Regions from separate parts of the Pseudoalteromonas sp. 2CM39R genome, predicted to be linked through region 4. Evidence: riboswitches for the same ligand, from Rfam matches in the RefSeq annotation. Region 4 holds a riboswitch; each other region holds the start of a gene.
The links. Region 4 has a riboswitch for lysine ahead of lysC (lysine-sensitive aspartokinase 3). Riboswitches for the same ligand answer to the same signal wherever they lie in the genome.
Positions count from the first base shown of each region.

Region 1: linked by a shared signal. The riboswitch ahead of dapA (4-hydroxy-tetrahydrodipicolinate synthase) and the one ahead of lysC (lysine-sensitive aspartokinase 3) in region 4 are both predicted to bind lysine.
Region 2: linked by a shared signal. The riboswitch ahead of lysC (lysine-sensitive aspartokinase 3) and the one ahead of lysC (lysine-sensitive aspartokinase 3) in region 4 are both predicted to bind lysine.
Region 3: linked by a shared signal. The riboswitch ahead of dapA (4-hydroxy-tetrahydrodipicolinate synthase) and the one ahead of lysC (lysine-sensitive aspartokinase 3) in region 4 are both predicted to bind lysine.

Region 1 is NZ_JALNTM010000022.1:49,490-54,387, reverse strand. Features, by position in the region: gene MTF66_RS31610 (PLP-dependent decarboxylase) at 1-741, opposite strand, end outside; gene MTF66_RS31605 (2,3,4,5-tetrahydropyridine-2,6-dicarboxylate N-succinyltransferase) at 741-1,481, opposite strand; gene dapA (4-hydroxy-tetrahydrodipicolinate synthase) at 1,497-2,381, opposite strand; lysine riboswitch at 2,509-2,688, opposite strand; gene MTF66_RS31595 (DNA-3-methyladenine glycosylase I) at 2,876-3,574, shown strand; gene MTF66_RS31590 (YdiU family protein) at 3,583-4,898, shown strand, end outside.
Region 2 is NZ_JALNTM010000002.1:560,731-565,628, reverse strand. Features, by position in the region: gene MTF66_RS06665 (hypothetical protein) at 1-547, opposite strand, end outside; gene nhaD (sodium:proton antiporter NhaD) at 696-1,946, shown strand; lysine riboswitch at 2,035-2,207, shown strand; gene lysC (lysine-sensitive aspartokinase 3) at 2,289-3,668, shown strand; gene MTF66_RS06650 (4'-phosphopantetheinyl transferase superfamily protein) at 3,645-4,382, opposite strand; gene MTF66_RS06645 (sodium-dependent transporter) at 4,531-4,898, shown strand, end outside.
Region 3 is NZ_JALNTM010000020.1:105,995-110,892, forward strand. Features, by position in the region: gene MTF66_RS30805 (YdiU family protein) at 1-653, opposite strand, end outside; gene MTF66_RS30810 (DNA-3-methyladenine glycosylase I) at 662-1,357, opposite strand; lysine riboswitch at 1,541-1,737, shown strand; gene dapA (4-hydroxy-tetrahydrodipicolinate synthase) at 1,875-2,759, shown strand; gene MTF66_RS30820 (2,3,4,5-tetrahydropyridine-2,6-dicarboxylate N-succinyltransferase) at 2,774-3,514, shown strand; gene MTF66_RS30825 (PLP-dependent decarboxylase) at 3,514-4,719, shown strand; gene MTF66_RS30830 (succinylglutamate desuccinylase/aspartoacylase family protein) at 4,725-4,898, shown strand, end outside.
Region 4 is NZ_JALNTM010000014.1:111,818-116,715, reverse strand. Features, by position in the region: gene nhaD (sodium:proton antiporter NhaD) at 1-1,040, shown strand, start outside; lysine riboswitch at 1,139-1,311, shown strand; gene lysC (lysine-sensitive aspartokinase 3) at 1,387-2,778, shown strand; gene MTF66_RS26565 (4'-phosphopantetheinyl transferase superfamily protein) at 2,752-3,510, opposite strand; gene MTF66_RS26560 (sodium-dependent transporter) at 3,677-4,898, shown strand, end outside.

The DNA of each region.
Region 1 (4,898 bases), on a different contig from region 4:
TGCTATTAATGCATCCCAGCTTAAAGTCGGGTCATTAAGGGTGTAAGGAATACCTAAACCGCCACCTAAATCTAAAATATTCAGGTTTATATTTAAGTTATTAGCAAGGACTGTAAGTGGTGTAATCATTTGCGACCACAGATCTGCAAGTTTGTCGCTGCTGAGCATGTTACCCCACTGAAAAATATGTAGGCCATCAAAGCTCAATGCTGTGTAGTTTTTAGTATTTAGCGATTGCCATTCATCGCACCCTAAGCCAAATGGAGTAAGGCTATCACCACCAAGTGGGTTTTTATCACCCTCGGGCCAGCGTAATTGAACGCGCAGTAATACTTGCAACTGGCACTGCTGGGCATTGGCTTGTTCGTTTAACCAACGCACCTGATTAAGACTTTCTGCCACAAAGGTGCGTACGCCACGTGCAATAAAATGTTTAATTTGTTTTGGGCTTTTAGCAGGGCCCGTGTTGAGCACGCGCTCGCTGTTAATTCCTTGGGCAAGTACTTGCTCAAGCTCGCCTTTACTTGCAACATCAAAGTTAAAACCAGCGTTATCTAAACTTTGTATCACTTTAGATAGGGGATTGGCTTTAACCGCATACCAAAGCTTTACTTCGGTTTGCGCCACTAAGTGCGCAAGGTGCGCATCTAGTGAGTCGAGGTCGTAGACAAAAAATGGAGTATCGAGTTTACTCGAAAGCTCATCAATAGCGCTTTTAACGGGCGTGCTCAAAAAGGTCATTAACGTAAAACCTCTTCAAGCAATAATGACGCGTCACTTTGCTCGTCCCGGTATTTAACAATTAAGGCACACGACATACTCAAGCCTTGAGCACGCGCCCAGTCGTTTGACGCAGGGCGAGAGCCTGGGATCACAATCGCGTATTCAGGGATTGCTTCGCCTTTATCAAGCTGACGCTCATTAACGCAGTCATAAACAGGGATGGTTGCAGATAAGCGAACACCTGGGGCTAGTACCGCGCCTTTTTTAACTACCACGCCTTCAACAATCACACAGCCTGCACCAATGAATGCATCGTCTTCTATGACCACAGGGCTTGCGCCAATGGGCTCAAGTACCCCGCCTAATTGTACCGCGGCGCTCAAATGAACATTTTTACCCACTTGCGCACATGAGCCAACCAATGCGTGGCTATCTACCATAGTCCCCTCGTCAATAAAGGCGCCAATATTTACATACGCAGGTGGCATAATAATAGTGCCTTTGGCAACATGTGCACCACGGCGCACACTTGAACCACCTGGCACCATGCGAACGCCTGCTGTGGCTTCAAAGCATTGCGGCGCTAGATTATGTTTATCTACAAAGCCACCAGGAAACTCCATGTTAGTGCCGTTTTTAAATGCCTCTAAAATGCCTTGCTTTACTTCTACGTTAGCGTGCCATTGGCCGTTTTCGTCTTGTGTTGCTGCGCGAACTGCGCCCGTTTCTAAATTATTTAATAGTTCTAACCAGCTCATTATAAAAACCTGTATTTAATGCCAAGATAAAATGGTGTTGTTTGCCGATGAAATGTCATCTGTGTATGTCAGCTCAAGGTGTGTTAAAGGTGGACGTAAATGCGGACTGCTAATACGCCCTTGTAAATGCATTAACACTTTGACTGGGATAGGGTTTGCTACTGAAAATAAGCTATTGATAGCGCTAGACCACTGGACAAAAAGATTAGGGTGTTGGCCGCTTAAACTGCGCTTTACAAACTCATGGGTTTGCACTGGCCATGCATTGGCTGCAACCGACACTAAACCTTTTGCACCTGCTTGGGCAAAATACGGCATGAGGGCATCGTCACCACTAAAAATGGCTAATTCAGGCGCTGCTTGTCGATAGGCTTCAAATTGAGAAATACAGCCACTGGCTTCTTTGAGTGCCCATAAATTTTTATGTTGTTTGAGGTTTTCAATGGTTGCAATGGGAATGCTAACCGCACTACGTCCTGGTACGTTATAAAGCATACAAGGATGAGAACTGGCATTGAGCAGGCTTTCAAACCAATGGGTTTGCCCCACTGCACCGGGTTTGGCGTACAAAGGCGAGCCAAGTAAAAAACCATGAATAGGCAGTTGGTTGCAGTAGTTAACCCATTCAAGCTGCTGCTTTAAGTTACTACCACCGACTGCGACCATAAGCGGGACGCTCGGCTGTAATTGGCAAACATGCTCTACGATGGCTTGCTGCTCTTTTAGGGTCAGGGCTAACCCTTCGCCAGTGCTACCAAGTAATAAAATGCCGTTGTTAGCGGCTTCTTGTTCGGCCACCAAGGTGTCTAAGGTTGCGTAATCAACTAGGCCATTTTGATCAAATGGGGTGATCAGCGCAGTCCATAAATGGAAATTGTTAATATTGAAGTTGTTGATCATCTCTCACGAACTTATAGGGCATTCGTCGAGTTATTGGCGGGTATATAGGGTGCCTGACTCTTTGAATGTATTTATAATTCGAAGAGCGAATGGGCTTAAATAATAGGGCGCACGGCCTTATTATACTAAGACCAGAAGCTCTCCACCAAATATGTTATTGGTGACAGTCGCTAGGATTCAACCTAGTCGCCCGAAGTAATCTTTCACAAAAAAGTGTTACCTCTCGGCGTTAATTCCCCTCACGTATGCTCAATGGAGTTTGCGCTCCTAACATACGCTACCTGAATAACGCACCTCTTCCAGCCCTTTGCATTTGCTATTGAAAAATCAATTAGCAAATACAATGTAATAGGGTAAGTGTGGCGATTAAACCACTTTAGCCGTCTAGGTGTCAAGTGACTAAATACAGAATAGTTCATCGATAATAGCAACGGTTACGTATTGGCTGCTTTTCTCGTAAACTAGTTTCATGGTCGAAGTAAGGTATTAAGCAGATGGAAAAATTTAGCGATATTTATAAGCGTGCAGTGGAGCGAAAGGGCTCTGAAAAAATGCTTAAATTGTTACTCGAAAAACCTTTATCAACAAAGCAACTCGTCACATTAAGTGATGATGATTGGCTAGAAGAATTTACTCGGAAAGTTTTTCAAAGTGGTTTTTATTGGTCGGTGATCAACAGTAAGTGGGCCGGATTTAGAGAGGTTTTCTGGGATTTCAGTGTTGAAAAATTATTGATGATGCCACCAGACATGTTAGAACAAAAAGCCAGTGACGAACGGATTGTGCGCAATTATAAAAAAGTAAAAACCATTACTGATAATGCGTATATGATCCACGAAGTTGCAGAGCAACACGGCAGCTTTAGTCAGTTTATTGCTAACTGGCCAAGTGAGGATATTATTGGCTTGTGGGCATATTTAAAAAAGCATGGTGCAAGGCTTGGTGGTAATACCGGCCCTTATGCACTGCGCGCCTTAGGAAAAGATACTTTTTTACTTTCAAGAGATGTAGAAAGCTATTTGCGTGCACATAAAATTATAGATGGTGGATTACAAACTAAAAAGTCACTAAGTGCGGCGCAGGCATTCTTTAATGAACTGCAGCAGCAAAGCGGCTTAAGCATGCAAGAGCTAAGCTTAATTGTCGCTTATGGTGTAGGCGACAATCGCGTAGGTATCAGCCAAAAACAATAGGATTAAACATGAAATTAGTGCCAAGGTATACCGATATTGGTGAGGGGTTTGCTATTAGCGATCATCCAGCCAAGGTGATAGCGCCACAGTTATTGTTATGGAATGAGCCCTTAGCTGAGCAATTTAATATACAAGTGGATGCAGATTCTCGAGCAAATATATTCAGTGGAAATGAACCTCAAGCAGTTTCTGCAGTTGCATTAGGGTATTCGGGTCATCAGTTTGGTCATTTTTCTCCACGCTTAGGAGACGGCCGAGCGCATTTACTTGGCGCGATCAGTGATGATAAAAACCAGCTTTGGGATTTGCAATTAAAAGGCGCTGGCGCTACGCCATTCTCGCGTGGTGGAGATGGGCGCTGTGCATTAGGACCTGCTATTCGTGAGTACGTAATGAGCGAAGCAATGCATGCGCTTGGCATTCCTACTACGCGTTGTTTAGCCGTGGTTGGTAGTGGTGAAACTGTTTATCGTAACCCGCCTCAACCTGGCGCTATTGTAACGCGACTAGCGAGTAGTCATATTCGAGTTGGCTCGTTTCAATATTTAGCTACCCAAGGCGATTTGACCAGTCTAAAAAACTTAGCCGATTTAGCCATTCAAAGACATTACCCTGAAATTAACAGCTCTGGCGCCCAGCGATACTTGGATTTTCTAGCCGCAGTGATAACCAATCAAGTTAACTTAGTCGTAAGTTGGATGAGGGTGGGGTTTATTCATGGGGTAATGAATACCGACAACACCTTAATTAGTGGTGAAACCATAGATTACGGTCCATGTGCCATGATGAACCAGTTTGATTTTGATACCGTGTTTAGCTCTATTGATAAGCAAGGGCGTTACGCATTTGGTAATCAGCCAAACATGGCGAGTTGGAACTGTGCTCGCTTAGCAGAGAGTCTAATGGCACTAATAAGTGACGACGATGAGCAAGCCGTAGCAATGCTGACACCTATCATTGCAGACTTTTCGACCCAATTTAATCAGCAATTTAGCGCTATGTGGGCACAAAAGTTAGGGCTAACAATAGCTGATGATAAAGATAATGAGCTGGTGGGAGAGTTACTAGGGCTATTAAAAGAACACCAGCTTGATTATACCAATACTTTTAATGCACTCACTGAGTCGTTAAATGGGCAAGCTGAAATACCATCAGCACTTACCTCTTGGGCACAGCAATGGCAAACACGAACTAATGAGCACAGTTATCAGGTGATGCGACAAGCTAATCCGAGCGTGATTCCCCGTAATCATATTATTGAAGATATTATTACTCAGTACACTACGCATGGGGATAGTGAGCTACTCAGTCGTTTTAGCAAAGT
Region 2 (4,898 bases), on a different contig from region 4:
TAGGCTCGATGTATTCATCGAACGCTTCAATTACAGCTTGATAGCGTTTTTGCAGTGATTGCACCGCGTTATCAGCTTTCGCTTGCTCAACAATATTTAAAATCGCGTTTTCGTTGTGGGCAAACAATTTCATTATTTTGCGTACCCGATCATCCATAATGCGGCTGAAGCGGCGAAGCTCGTCGTAATCTTCAATTTCACCGGCTTTAGCAAGGCGATTACCAAGGCGAGCTAAGTCATCAACAAGCACACTAATTTCTTGGGCAAGACCTAAGTGTTCTTCTTGTAGCAAGAAAGTCGCAAAATCGGCGATCGCACGGTTGATTTCTAACTGCGATGATTTTGCCAGTGGAATGATAATATCTTGATTCAATAAACGATTTGTTTCTTTATAAATGCGTTCATTTGACCATGAAGGTTGTTTTTGTTTTATCGCATTTTGTACGTCTTTCAAGCTGAAATCAGCCATCTTAAAACGTTTAAATAGCAGTTCTAACACCCCCCAATGTTCAGTAAGGGTATTTAATAACTTTTTAGCTGGGATCATAAGGCTCCAGTAAATTCAGACTTTGGTGTTAGCGATTAGTATTAAATTATGTAATTGAGAATAGTTTTATGCTTTCTATGCTGCTAGAATCCGCGCCGAAACACTCGACTTACAATTTTTACATTATTATAAAGGTTGTTCAAACACCATGGTAACCCCACTTATCCTAACCCTGATAGCGGTGGCATTTTTGCTTATCGTTATAGAGGATATTATCCATGTAAACAAGGCCAAAACGACGCTTTTTTTTGGCACTTTATGCTGGATTATCTTATTTATCTCTCCTATTCATGGGCAAAGCCCAGAAACCATACAACATCAACTGGATCACAACATATTAGAAATCGCGACTTTGTGGCTGTTCTTAATGGCTGCGATGACCTTTGTAGCGTATTTAAACTCTAAAGGCTTTATCCAGAATATTGTTCATAAAATTATGCCAAATCAAATCAGTGAACGAAAGCTGATGTTTCTGATTGGTGGCTTTGCGTTTTTATTTTCATCAATATCAGACAACATAACTGCAACTTTAATCTCGCTTGCGGTGGTGATGTCACTGAAATTAGATCCTAAAAAATTAATAAAATATGCGACCTTAATTGTATTTAGTGTTAACTCGGGTGGGGTGTCGTTGATCACAGGTGATGTTACAACCCTGATGATTTTCTTAGACGAAAAAGTCACTATTGCTAATCTACTATTATTAATTGCGCCTGCACTGACAAGTGTTGCTCTGCTCGCGGCGATGTTGTCGGTGGGTATGTCGGGTAATGTTGTGTTTGAAAAACAAGCAGCCCGTCGTATCGAAAAAACAGATATTACCATTGCGGTTATCTTCTTCTCGACGATTGTTGCCACGTTAACTTTGAGTGTGCTTTATAGTGTGCCGCCGTTATTAACTTTTTTATTTGGTTTATCTCTGATGTTTTTGGTTGCGCAATTCTTAATGCGCAAAAAAGACGTTAACAAAAAAATCATCGATTATATTCGTGAAATTGAATACGACACCTTATTGTTCTTCGTTGGTGTGTTATTGCTGGTTGGCGCATTAAAAGAAGTTGGTATGCTTGCTAAATTTACTCACTTATATGAGTTGATGGCGCCGGAATATGCCAACTACTTGATGGGGCTATTATCAGCGGCGGTAGATAACGTACCTCTAACTGCAGCACTTTTAAAAGCTGATATTGTGATGAGCCCTCAGCAATGGCTGTCGTTTACTTACGCAACTGGGGTAGGTGGCTCAATGCTTATAATCGGCTCTGCGGCAGGTATTATCGCCATGAGTAAGGTAAAAGCACTGACCTTTATGAGCTATCTTAAAATGTCGGTTTATTTACTAATTGCTTATACCGTTGGTTATTACGGTTCGCACTTAGCGGGCAGTTTAATTTCATAAAACAACTTGACAGCTAGACGTCTAAACGTTAACTTTCGAAGCCTGCTTTTAACAGCAGGCTTTGTTATTTTAACCAGGTGTTAACTTAACATTCAGAAGAGGTGCGATACTTAGGTAATTAATGTGAGGTGACGAACGCCGATGACCATTAATGAGGGAAGTACTCGCCGAGAAAATTAACCGGACGTCACGGTTATTTTTCGGTTTATGGGGCTGAATCCTCAAAACTGTCACCAAACTAGGTGGAGAGCTTCTGGCATGGACTACTCTTTATTTTCAAAGCACCCCCTTGCCGAGTTCTTCTTGAATTACTGTGGATAGTTTTCCACAAAAGGAGACGACATGAATACCCAATTAGCCGCCAACACAAAATCAGATTACGTTGTTGCAAAATTTGGTGGCACCAGTGTAGCTAACTTTGATGCTATGAGCCGCTGTGCAGAAATCATTTGTGCTGATAATCAAGTACGTATTGTTGCTGTGAGTGCCAGTGCAGGCGTGACCAATCATTTAGTTGCATTGTGTAAAGCTGATTTGAGTGCGGCTGAACGTGGCGAGCACATTACTGGCGTTGTCGCCATTCAAGAAGCTATATTAGCTGAACTGTCACTGGATGCTGATTTAGCACATGGCTTTAATGAAACGCTTAAGGCTTTTCAAAAGCTAGCATCAGACGGGGCTAAGTCAGTAGCAGATCAAGATGAACTACTGAGCTTTGGCGAGCGTTTGTCATCGTATTTATTTACTCAAGTATTACGCGGTCAAGGTCTTGATGCGGTGCGTTTTGATGTACGTAAAGTGCTAAAAACAGATAGCCAATTTGCTAAAGCTACCCCAAATGTTGCAGCAACCGCTGCGGCTGCTAAAGAGCATTTAGTGCCGCTACTTGATGACCATGTTGTGGTAACTCAAGGTTTTATTGGTAGCAATGAGCACAATCAAACGACCACTTTAGGTCGTGGTGGTTCAGATTACAGTGCTGCATTACTCGCTGAAGCAATTAACGCAAAAAGCGTGCATATTTGGACCGATGTTGTGGGTATTTTCAGTACTGATCCGCGTTTATGCGCTAAAGCAAGCCCAATTGCACGCTTAAGCTTTGATGAAGCGGCCGAAATGGCAACGTTTGGTGCAAAAGTACTGCACCCTGCAACCATTTTACCTGCAAGCCGTAGCCATATTAGTGTGTTTGTTGGTTCAAGCCGTGAGCCGCAGTTAGGTGGTACATGGATTGAAAAAGAAAAATCTCAGCAACCAGGTATTCGTGCCGTAACACAGCGTAAAAATCAAATTCTGTTAACGGTTAAAAGCCCAGAAATGCTCCTAGCGAGTGGTTTCTTAGCCCGTGTATTCACCATTTTAAGTGAGTTTAATATTTCGGTTGATTTGGTTACTACCTCCGAGATCAGTGTTGCAATCACTTTAGATAACGCACCAAATGCATCACGCCCTGAGCTTGATCAAGCATGTTTAGATAAGCTTTCTGAGTTTTGTCATGTGTCGGTTGAGAATAACCTAACGCTGGTGGCTTTAATTGGTTCTGAAATTCAATTACGTCAGCAAGAAATGAACTTAATGCAGGTATTAAGCGATTTTAATATTCGTTTAATTTGCCACGGTGCAAGTAAACATAACCTGTGCTTCTTAGTTGAGCAAAGCGAGTCAGATGAAGTCGTGCAGGCTATTCACAGCCGATTATTAGAAAGCCAAGTCGCGGCGTAAGTCATTAAAGTTAATAAAAGAGCACTGCCAGTCAGTGCTTTTTTGTGCCACAACACTTATATCAAACCCTTCAACAGAGTTACTACTCGCGCTGAAATTATGTTTGCTCAATTCTTCAAATACATTAGGAGCAAGTAGTTTCGCAATCGGCTGGGCGCTTGCTTTGGCAAGCGCCTCTTTTAATGTCCAAATTCTAAAAAAGCACTGTGCCTGTTCATCGGATGCATCAAAACGGCTAATTAAGTCAACTTCATCTTGATGATAAAAGTGCTTTGCGAGTTTGATAAAAGGGCGAGGCTTACTGCTTTGTTCAATATCAAAACCAAATCGCTGCTGTTCAGGGTTAAGGGCTGCGCCAATTAAACCATTTGAATGTGATAAACAGGCCCACACAGGTTCTCTGCGTTTTGTATGTAATTTGAGCTTACTGTCTTTGTCATCAAACTGGCTCGATATTTCATTGAGGGCTAAATCATCATGAGGGTAAGCATGTTGATACAAATACTTTAACGTTAGGCGAGTCGCTAAGTACTCTTGCTTGGCGCTAGGAACTTTGCGTTTTTCAAGCACACTTAATTCAAACTCACTGAGTAATTTATCAACGGGTAAACTTGCAACATCAATACGTGCTGCATCCATCAGCATAATTTTTTTGGCCGTTGTTTGGCTTTGCTGCTCGATGATAAGAGTGTTCGAAAAGTAGTGACTGCTCATGGTTTAACGCTTACACGAAGGCTCGTATTTAGTTTTGTTTATTTTTACAGCAGATGCACATTTATAGGCACGAACAAACGCAAATAGTTTACGCAGTTGACTGTAATTATGGTTTAATGAGGAAAAATAATAACAGATTTGTAGATGTATGGCACAAGTTCGTGACGGCTTTCAAAGTCGATTAGGTTTCGTTTTAGCAGCTTCTGGTGCGGCGGTAGGTTTAGGTAATATTTGGGGCTTTCCAACACAAGCGGCAAACCATGGCGGCGGTGCATTTTTACTTGTTTACTTCATTGTTATCTTCTTATTGGCGCTTCCGGCTCTTTATACTGAGCTGTATTTAGGCCACCAAGCGCAAGCGAATCCAGTAAAAGCATTATCTAATGCATGGCAAGACACAGCACCTAAAGTGGGTGCTGCAGCAGGCTATATTGGCCTCTTTGGTGCGGTTGTGATGTTAAGCTTTTATTCGATAGTTGCTGGGTGGATGCTGGCTTATGCGCTTGAGCCAGTCGC
Region 3 (4,898 bases), on a different contig from region 4:
GTTAAAAATTCAATATAACGCTGCTCACCATTACTGCTGATGTCAGGAAAGTGGCAATCAACTGCGTAATCAACGAGCTTTTCTAGCCCTTCTATATCACCTTGTGTAGCTAAGTATTGAAATGAGCCAACACGGATATGACTTTTAGCTAAACGAGTGACAACTGCACCCGGGCGAGGTGGCTGGCGATATACCGTTTCGCCAGTTGTAACTACAGCTAAACAACGCGTAGTCGCGATACCAAGCGCATGAAGTGCCTCACTCATGATGTACTCACGTACAGCCGGACCAATTGCACAGCGACCATCACCACCACGAGAGAATACAGTTGCTCCTGCGCCTTTTAGCTGTAAGTCCCACAGGGTGCCATTTTGATCTGCAATAGCACCAAGCAAATGCGCTCTGCCATCACCAAGGCGCGGTGAAAAATGACCAAATTGATGACCTGAGTAACCAAGTGCAACCGGTGCAACATCTTTATCTATTGTTGAACCAGATAGAAATTTAGCTAAAAATTCGCTGTCGTGGTTAATCGCAAAATTATCAGCGAGCTTGTCATTGAATAGCAGTAATTGCGGCTTAGCAACGGCGCTAGGCATATCTTTAATAGCAAGCAGCTCACTAATATCTGTGTATCGGGTTTGCAGTTTCATAACTGTCCTTAAGGTGTTGCAACACCTACGCGATTATCGCCTACACCATAGGCCACTAGTTGGCTTAATGCCTGCAAGCTGTAACCGCTTTGCTGTTGTAATTCATTGAAAAAATCTTGTGCTGCTTGTAATGACTTTTTAGTTTGTAAGCCGCCATCAATCAACTCATGGGCACGCAAGTAGGCTTCTACATCGCGAGAAAGCAAAAAGGTATCTTTACCAAGCGCTCGCAAAGCGTACGGGCCAGTATTTCCCCCTAAACGCGCACCATGCTTTTTAAGATAGGCCCACAAACCAATAATATTGTCAGTTGGCCAATCTGCAATAAATTGGCTAAAACTGCCATGTTTCTCGGCAACTTCGTGGATCATGTACGCATTTTCTGGGATCGTTTGTACTTTTTTAAAATTACGAACAATTCGCTCATCACTGGCTTTTTGCTCAAGCATATCTGGCGGCATCATCAACAATTTTTCTACGCTAAAATCCCAAAACACATCACGAAAACCAGCCCATTTATTATTGATAACAGACCAATAAAAACCGCTTTGAAAGACTTTACGCGTGAACTCTTCTAACCATAAATCGTCATGCATTTTGGCAATATCAGTATCATCGAGCGGGTTTGATAACAATGCATGCAGCATTTCTTCGCTGCCTTTTCGAGATACGGCTCGCTGATAAATATCGTTAAATTTTTCCATCATTTTTCCAATTTATTTGGTTAACGCTAAGTGTACGTAAAAACACGCTTATACGTAACCATGTTGCAAAATCGGTCACTAAAAAACAAATCCTTCGCCTTGACACCTAGATGGCTAAAATGCTTTAATCGCCGCCAATACCCTATTTAACTATGTTGGCTTTAACCTTTAAAGCGAGCATAAAGGGCTGGAAGAGGTGCGTTATTCAGGTAGCGTATGGGAAGAGCACAGACTCTGTTGATCATACGTAAGGGGAATTAACGCCGAGAAGTAACACCGTTTGTGAGGTGCTTATTTCGGGCGACTGGGCTGAATCCCAGCGACTGTCACCAACAATAGCAAAGCGCTATTGATTAGTTTGGTGGAGAGCTTCTGGTCTTAGTATAATGAGGCCGTCGCGTCTTTATTATTTTAAGCCCATTCGCTCTTCGAATTATACCTTGTTCGAACGACGACATGCGGCTCCATTCAAATGTTCCCGCATAAACTCTTCGAATACCTTATAAGTTCGTGAGAGATGATCAACAATTTTGATTTAAACGACTATCCATTATGGACAGCGCTTGTCACGCCATTTTCTGAATCTGGCGAGGTCGATTACACGACCCTTGAACAACTGGTTGCGGAGCAGCAAGATGCAAATAACGGCATTTTACTGCTTGGCAGTACCGGTGAAGGACTGGCGCTTTCACTCAAAGAGCAACAAGCCATTGTTGAGCATGTTTGCCAATTAGCACCGACTGTACCACTTATGGTTGCTGTGGGTGGCATGAACCTCAAACAACAAGTTGCTTGGGTTGAATACTGCAACCAACTACCTATTCATGGCTACCTGTTAGGTTCACCTCTGTATGCAAAACCTGGGGTTGTTGGCCAAACACATTGGTTTGAAAGCCTACTAGACGCAAGTAACCACCCTTGTATGTTGTATAACGTACCAGGACGCAGCGCAGTTGAGATTTCACCGCAGGTGATCAAAAACCTTGCTGAACACAAAAATCTTTGGGCTTTAAAAGAAGCCAGTGGCGACATTAGCAAATTTGAAGGCTTTAGAACGGCATCACCTACACTTGCCATATTTAGTGGCGATGATGCTCTTATGCCGTATTTTGCTCAAGCAGGAGCAAAAGGTTTAGTTTCGGTTGCCGCGAATGCTTGGCCGAGTCAAACCCATGAGTTTGTTAAACGCAGTTTAAGTGGTCAATACCCAAATCTATTCACCGATTGGTCGCAAGCAATCCAAAGTTTATTCGCTGTGGCAAACCCAATCCCCGTAAAAGTACTGATGCACCTGCAAGGTAAAATAAATACCCCGCATTTACGTCCACCGCTTACGCATTTAGAGCTTGAGCAAACAGACAGCATCACCCACGCAAACAACACAATTTTATCTTGGAACTAAAAACAGGTTTTATCATGAGCTGGTTAGAATTATTAAACAACTTAGAATCAGGCGCAGTTCGCGCAGCAACACAAGACGAGAACGGCAACTGGCACGCCAATGTTGAAGTTAAACAAGGCATTTTAGAAGCCTTTAAAAATGGCACAAATACCGAGTTCCCAGGTGGATTTGTTGATAAGCACAACTTAGCACCACAAGGCTTTGCAGCAGATGCTGGCGTGCGTATGGTACCTGGTGGTAGCAGTGTTCGCCGTGGCGCACATGTTGCCAAAGGCACGATTATCATGCCACCAGCGTATGTAAATATTGGCGCGTTCATCGACGAAGGCACTATGGTCGACAGCCACGCATTAGTGGGTTCATGCGCACAAGTGGGTAAAAATGTTCACCTCAGTGCAGCAGTACAATTAGGTGGTGTACTAGAGCCAATTGGTGCTAGCCCTGTGGTTATTGAAGACGACGCATTCATCGGCGCAGGCTGCGTTATTGTTGAAGGTGTGGTTGTGAAAAAAGGTGCTGTACTTGCGCCAGGTGTTCGTTTATCTGCAACTATTCCTGTCTACGATTGCGTTAACGAACGCCAGCTAGACAAAGGTGAAGCCATCCCAGAAAACGCGATTGTGATCCCAGGCTCTCGCCCTGCTTCAAATGCATGGGCTCGCGAGCAAGGTCTAAGCATGTCTTGTGCATTGATCGTGAAATACCGTGATGAACAAAGCGATGCATCATTACTGTTAGAAGAGGTTTTACGTTAATGAGCTTTTTGAGCACGCCCATCAAGCAAGCGGTTGAACAAGTTTCAACACATCTTGATACGCCATTTTTTATCTATGATTTAGATAAATTAACTGCACATTTAAATCAACTGACTGCGCAAACCGATGTGAAACTTTGGTATGCCGTTAAGGCCAACCCACTGTCTCGCATTATTCAATGTTTAGACAGCGCAGGGTTTAACTTTGATGTTGCAAGTAAAGGTGAACTTGAGCAAGTACTTGCTCAAGGCATCGATAGCGAGCGCGTGCTCAACACAGGGCCTGCAAAAAGCCCTAAACAAATTTCACATTTTATTGCTCGCGGCGTGCGTACCTTCGTGGCCGAGAGCATTAACCAAGTGCGCTGGTTAAACGAACAAGCAACAAAAGCAAATTGTCAGCTGCAAGTTCTATTGCGTGTTCAACTTCGTTGGCCAGACAGCGAAAAGAACCCTCTTGGTGGCGATAGCCTTACTCCTTTTGGTTTGGGCTGTGATGAGTGGCAAGCACTCACTGTAAGTGATTACCCAGCTCTTAACTTTGATGGCCTGCATATTTTCCAATGGGGCAATATGCTAAGTACTGACAAGCTCGCCGAGCTATGGCGTGCGATGATTGCACCATTACAACAGCTAGCAAGCTCAATAAATATTAACCTTAATATTCTCGATTTAGGGGGTGGCTTAGGCATTCCTTATACTCAAGATGCTAACCGACTCGATTGGTCTGCACTTATCGAGACTCTGGCGGGTATTAAAGCGGATGCTGGTGTCAAAGAGCTTTGGATGGAACTTGGCCGCTATGCGGTGGGCGAATGCGGCCATTACGCAACACCGGTTGTTGAGCGCAAAGAGAATTACAATCAACAACAGGTGATTTTATCAGGCGGCATTAACCATTTACTTCGCCCAGCTGTGACAAGCCAAGATTTTCCAGCGGCCTTACTACGCGAATCGACGGCTGAGCCTGCGGCAATGACTTTATACGGACCACTTTGCACCGCCCTTGATTGCTTAGGTGAGCACCAATTAGCGAGCGATTTAAATGAGCAAGACTGGTTGGTATTCAGCCAATGTGGCGCTTACGGCTTTACCGAAAGTATGCCGTACTTTTTATGTCACGAATTAGCGGCTGAATACATCCTTGAACAAGGCAATATTGAGTGCATTCGTAGCGCTGAAGATGCCAGCTATTATTTAAGGTAATTGCCATGAGTAAAGAGTTAATCAGCCAAGAGAATATTGTGGTTGGCGAGATTGCCAACGGCCTACCTCTAACAATCCCAGTGTATCGCTTAAAAGGCAATGGCACGGGACCAAACGTGTATATACAAGCAAATATGCACGGCGCTGAAGTACAAGGTAATGCAGTAATTTATCAATTG
Region 4 (4,898 bases):
GGCTGTTTTTAATGGCCGCAATGACCTTTGTTGCCTATTTAAACTCCAAAGGACTCATCGAAAATGTTGTGAACCGGATAATGCCAACCAGCATTAGTGAACGAAAGCTAATGTTTTTGGTAGGGTGTTTTGCATTTGTATTTTCATCTATCTCCGACAACGTAACAGCTACACTGATCTCCTTGGCTGTTATAATGTCATTAAAGCTTGAAGCCAAAAAACTAGTTAAGTACGCCACCTTAATTGTATTTGCAGTGAACTCAGGGGGTGTATCACTTATCACAGGTGATGTAACCACACTTATGATTTTCCTTGATGGTAAAGTAACAATTAGCAATTTATTACTGTTAATTGTGCCTGCATTATTAAGCGTATTATTACTGGCTACTTTATTATCAATTGGTATGAACAAGCAGTTAGAGTTTAAAAAGACTAAATTTAAACGCATTGAAAAAACCGACATTACTATCGCTGTTATTTTCTTCACTACCGTTATTTCTACCCTTACTTTAAGTGTTTTATATAGTGTGCCGCCGTTACTTACCTTTTTACTCGGCCTGTCTATTATGTTTTTAGTCGCACAATTTTTAATGCGCAAAAAAGATATCAATAAAGATATGATCGACTTTATACGTGACATAGAGTACGACACCTTACTGTTTTTCGTAGGTGTGTTATTACTTGTTGGCGCATTAAAAGAAGTGGGCGTGCTAAGCCAATTTACAAACCTGTATACAGTGATGGCGCCAGAGTACGCTAACTACTTAATGGGTATTTTATCGGCCGGTGTTGATAACGTGCCACTAACGGCTGCGTTACTAAAAGCCGACATTGTAATGAGTCAACAGCATTGGTTGTCGTTTACGTATGCAACCGGTGTGGGTGGTTCAATGCTGATCATTGGTTCGGCGGCTGGTATTATTGCTATGAGTAAGGTTAAAGAACTTACTTTTGCAAGTTACCTTCGTTTGTCGTTGTATTTGTTAGTGTGTTACACCTTTGGTTATGCTGGCTCTTACTTTATGGGTAGTTTTATTTGATTTTATAATAAAACGACTTGACAGCTACACGTCTAAACGATAACTTTCAAAGCCGCACTCTTAGTGCGGTTTTGTTTTATTAGCCACAGGTTAATAATACATTCAGAAGAGGTGCGATACTTAGGTACTTAATGTGAGGCAACGACAGCCTGCGACCATTAAGGAGGGAAGTACTCGCCGAGGAAAATAATGGGTCGTTACCATTGTTTTTCGGTTTATGGGGCTGAATCCTCAAAACTGTCACCAATTTAGGTGGAGAGCTTCTGGCAGTAGATTTTTCTTATCTTTATTTCCTGCCAAGTTCTTCTTGTTTTATTGCGGTTTGGATGCCGCGAAAGGAGACGAAATGACTACCCAATCAGTGCCACAAAGTTCACAGTGCACAAAATCAGATTACATTGTTGCCAAATTTGGCGGCACTAGCGTTGCTAACTTTGAGGCGATGAGCCGTTGTAGCGAAATCATTGTAAACGATAACAGCGTTCGAATTGTTGCAGTGAGCGCCAGCGCCGGTGTAACTAATCACTTGGTGGCACTTTGTAAAGCCGATATTGATGCCGCTGAACGTCAACAGCATGTTGACGGTGTACTTGCTATTCAGCAGGCAATTTTAACTGATCTGACCCTAGATGATGATTTAGCGCTTGGTTTTAATAACACTCTCGATGAATTTCAAACACTAGCACATCAAATACTGACAACAGAGCAACAACACGATGAGCTACTTAGCTTTGGCGAGCGTTTATCGTCGTATTTATTTACTCAAGTATTGCGCTTAAAGGGCTTAAATTCGCAGCGTTTTGATGTTCGCCAGGTGCTTAAAACCGATAGCCAATTTGGTAAAGCCACGCCTAATGTAGCCGCCACAGCGCTTGCAGCTAAAGAGCATTTAATTCCTTTACTAGAGAACAATGTAATTGTTACTCAGGGCTTTATTGGCAGCGATGAAAACAATGTAACCACCACACTAGGTCGCGGTGGCTCTGATTACAGTGCCGCCTTGTTAGCTGAAGCAATTAACGCTAAGAGTGTGCATATTTGGACCGACGTAGTGGGTATTTTTAGCACCGATCCTCGTTTGTGTGCTAAAGCCACACCTATTGCGCGTTTAAGCTTTGATGAAGCGGCAGAAATGGCCACTTTTGGCGCTAAAGTGCTGCATCCGGCTACAATTTTGCCAGCCAGTCGTAGCCATATAAATGTGTTTGTTGGCTCAAGCACAGAGCCAGAGCGTGGTGGCACCTGGATTGAACGTGAAAAATCGCAGCTACCTGGTATTCGTGCGGTCACGCAACGTAAAAACCAAATATTATTAACCCTTAAAAGCCCAGAAATGCTGTTAGCGAGTGGTTTTTTAGCTCGTATTTTTACTATTTTAAGTGAATGTAATATTTCGGTAGACCTGGTTACTACCTCTGAAATTAGTGTAGCTATTACCCTTGATGATGCGCCTAATGCATCACGCCCAGAGCTAGATCAAGAGTGCTTAGATAAACTTGCTGAGTTTTGCCATGTATCGGTTGAGAACAATTTAACCCTAGTAGCACTTATTGGGTCTGAAATTGTATTGCGTCAGCACGAAATGAATTTAATGCAGGTGTTGAGCGAATTTAACATTCGTCTTATTTGTCATGGTGCGAGTAAACACAACCTGTGCTTTTTAGTTGAGCAAAGTGAGTCTGATGCTGTGGTTCAAGCTATTCATAGCCGACTACTTGAAGGCGAGCTTGCTGCTTAACGCTTTCAATGAGATAAATAAGCACCGCCAGTCGGTGCTTTTTTTTGCCACAACGCTTATATCAAACTGCTCGTTTACATCATTTGTTAATGTGGTGCTGGTTGCACTTAGTTGCCTGTTGCCAAGCTCACAAAATACATTAGGGCTTAATAGCTGGGCAATAGGGCGGCTGGTTGCTTTTGCTAATGCCTCTTTTAATGTCCAAAGTCTGAAAAATGTCGCCGCTTTAGCAGCTGTGCACGGTTGCTTAGTTATAAGTGCCACTTCTGCAGCATCATAAAAGTGCTTTGCGAGTTTTTCAAATGGTCGTTTTAAACTGATTTTTTCAATATCAAAACCAAATAGCGAATTATTAATATTTAGGGCCACGCCTACCAAACCATGAGAGTGTGACACACAGCAACTATAAACCTGGTTGTTATTTATATTTAGCTCAAGCTTACTGGTTTGTTGATTAAATTCAGAGCTGATTTTATCAAGCGTTATATTACTGCTGCTAGGTAATACACTTTTGACTAAATATTTTAGTAACAGCCGCGTTGCTACATATTCTTGCTTTGCTTGGGGCGTTTTACGACGCGCGATGACACTTAATTCAAACGGGCTTAAAAACTGTGTAAGTGTTAGCTCATCAACCTGCAATTGGCTGGCATCAAATAATAAAATGGTGTGGTTATTATTCTCAGCAAGCGGTGTTTGTAATAACTGATTTTCGAAGTAAGCTGAACTCATTATTGCTCGTTAAAAGTGAATACCGATTACATAGTTATCGTCATAAGCTGGATAGTTTGTGAGCGGTTGTTTGCTGTTATGCGCGCTAAGTACATTTTTATTACTCAGTCGCCCTTAAATATGGTTTAATTCACATTCGATAAAATAATAACAGATTTGTAGGTGTATGACACAAGTGCGTGATGGTTTTCAAAGTCGACTTGGTTTTGTATTGGCAGCAGCCGGTGCTGCGGTAGGTTTAGGCAATATATGGGGTTTTCCTACACAGGCTGCTAACCATGGTGGCGGCGCATTTTTATTGGTGTACTTTATTGTTATTTTTTTGCTAGCGCTTCCCGCGTTATACACCGAGCTGTATTTAGGCTACAAAGCCCAAGCTAATCCGGTTAAAGCCTTAGGCCAAGCATGGCAAGACCATGCGCCTAAAGTAGGCGCTGCTGCAGGTTATATAGGCTTAGCTGGCGCAATTGTCATGTTAAGCTTTTATTCAATAGTGGCAGGTTGGATGCTTTCTTACGCCATAGAGCCTATAACCACCTTTTTAGGCTTGCAGAGCTTAAGTGAGTTTTTACATAGCGACTCTATGCTACGTAATTTTATATTTACGCCACTGATGCTTATTTTAACCGCCAGTATTATTTTAAAGGGGGTTAAATCAGGAATTGAAACCTGGTCGCGCCGTTTAATGCCATTATTACTTGTTTTACTCGTTGGCCTAATTGCTTACATTGCTACCTTAGAGGGTGCCAGCCAAGGGTTTGCGGCCTATTTAGTGCCTGACTTTAGTAAAATACTCGACCCCGATTTAATTATTGCTGCAATGGGACAAGCGTTTTTCTCATTATCACTGGGTGTGGGCTGTATGATGATTTATGGCTCTTATTTAAAGCCCGGTGCTAACTTACCAAAATTGACTGCAAGTGTTGCGTTACTCGACACCAGCGTGGCATTTTTAGCTGGACTATTAATTATACCGGCTATATATGTGGCGCAGTTCAATGGCGTTGAAGTATTTAGCAACGGCAAGCTAATTGGTGAAGGGCAGCTTATTTTTGCCATATTACCTGAGTTATTTGGCACCATGGGTGAAATTGGTTTATTGGTTGGCTTACTATTTTTTGTATTGATGTCGATAGCTTCAGTTACATCAACCATTTCATCGACTGAAATTCCTGTGGCTTTTTTAGTAGAAAACCACAGTGTTGATAGAACCAAAGCTACATGGGCCGTTAGCGCCATTGTATTTGTTTGTGCCAGTACTATTATTGTTAATTTTGATTGGCTATTTGGTTTGGTTATTATGGTATTTACCCAATACCAACTCCCGTTGATGGGACTGTTTTATTTTATTACAGTGGGCTGGTTATGGCAGCGTGGTAATAAGCTTC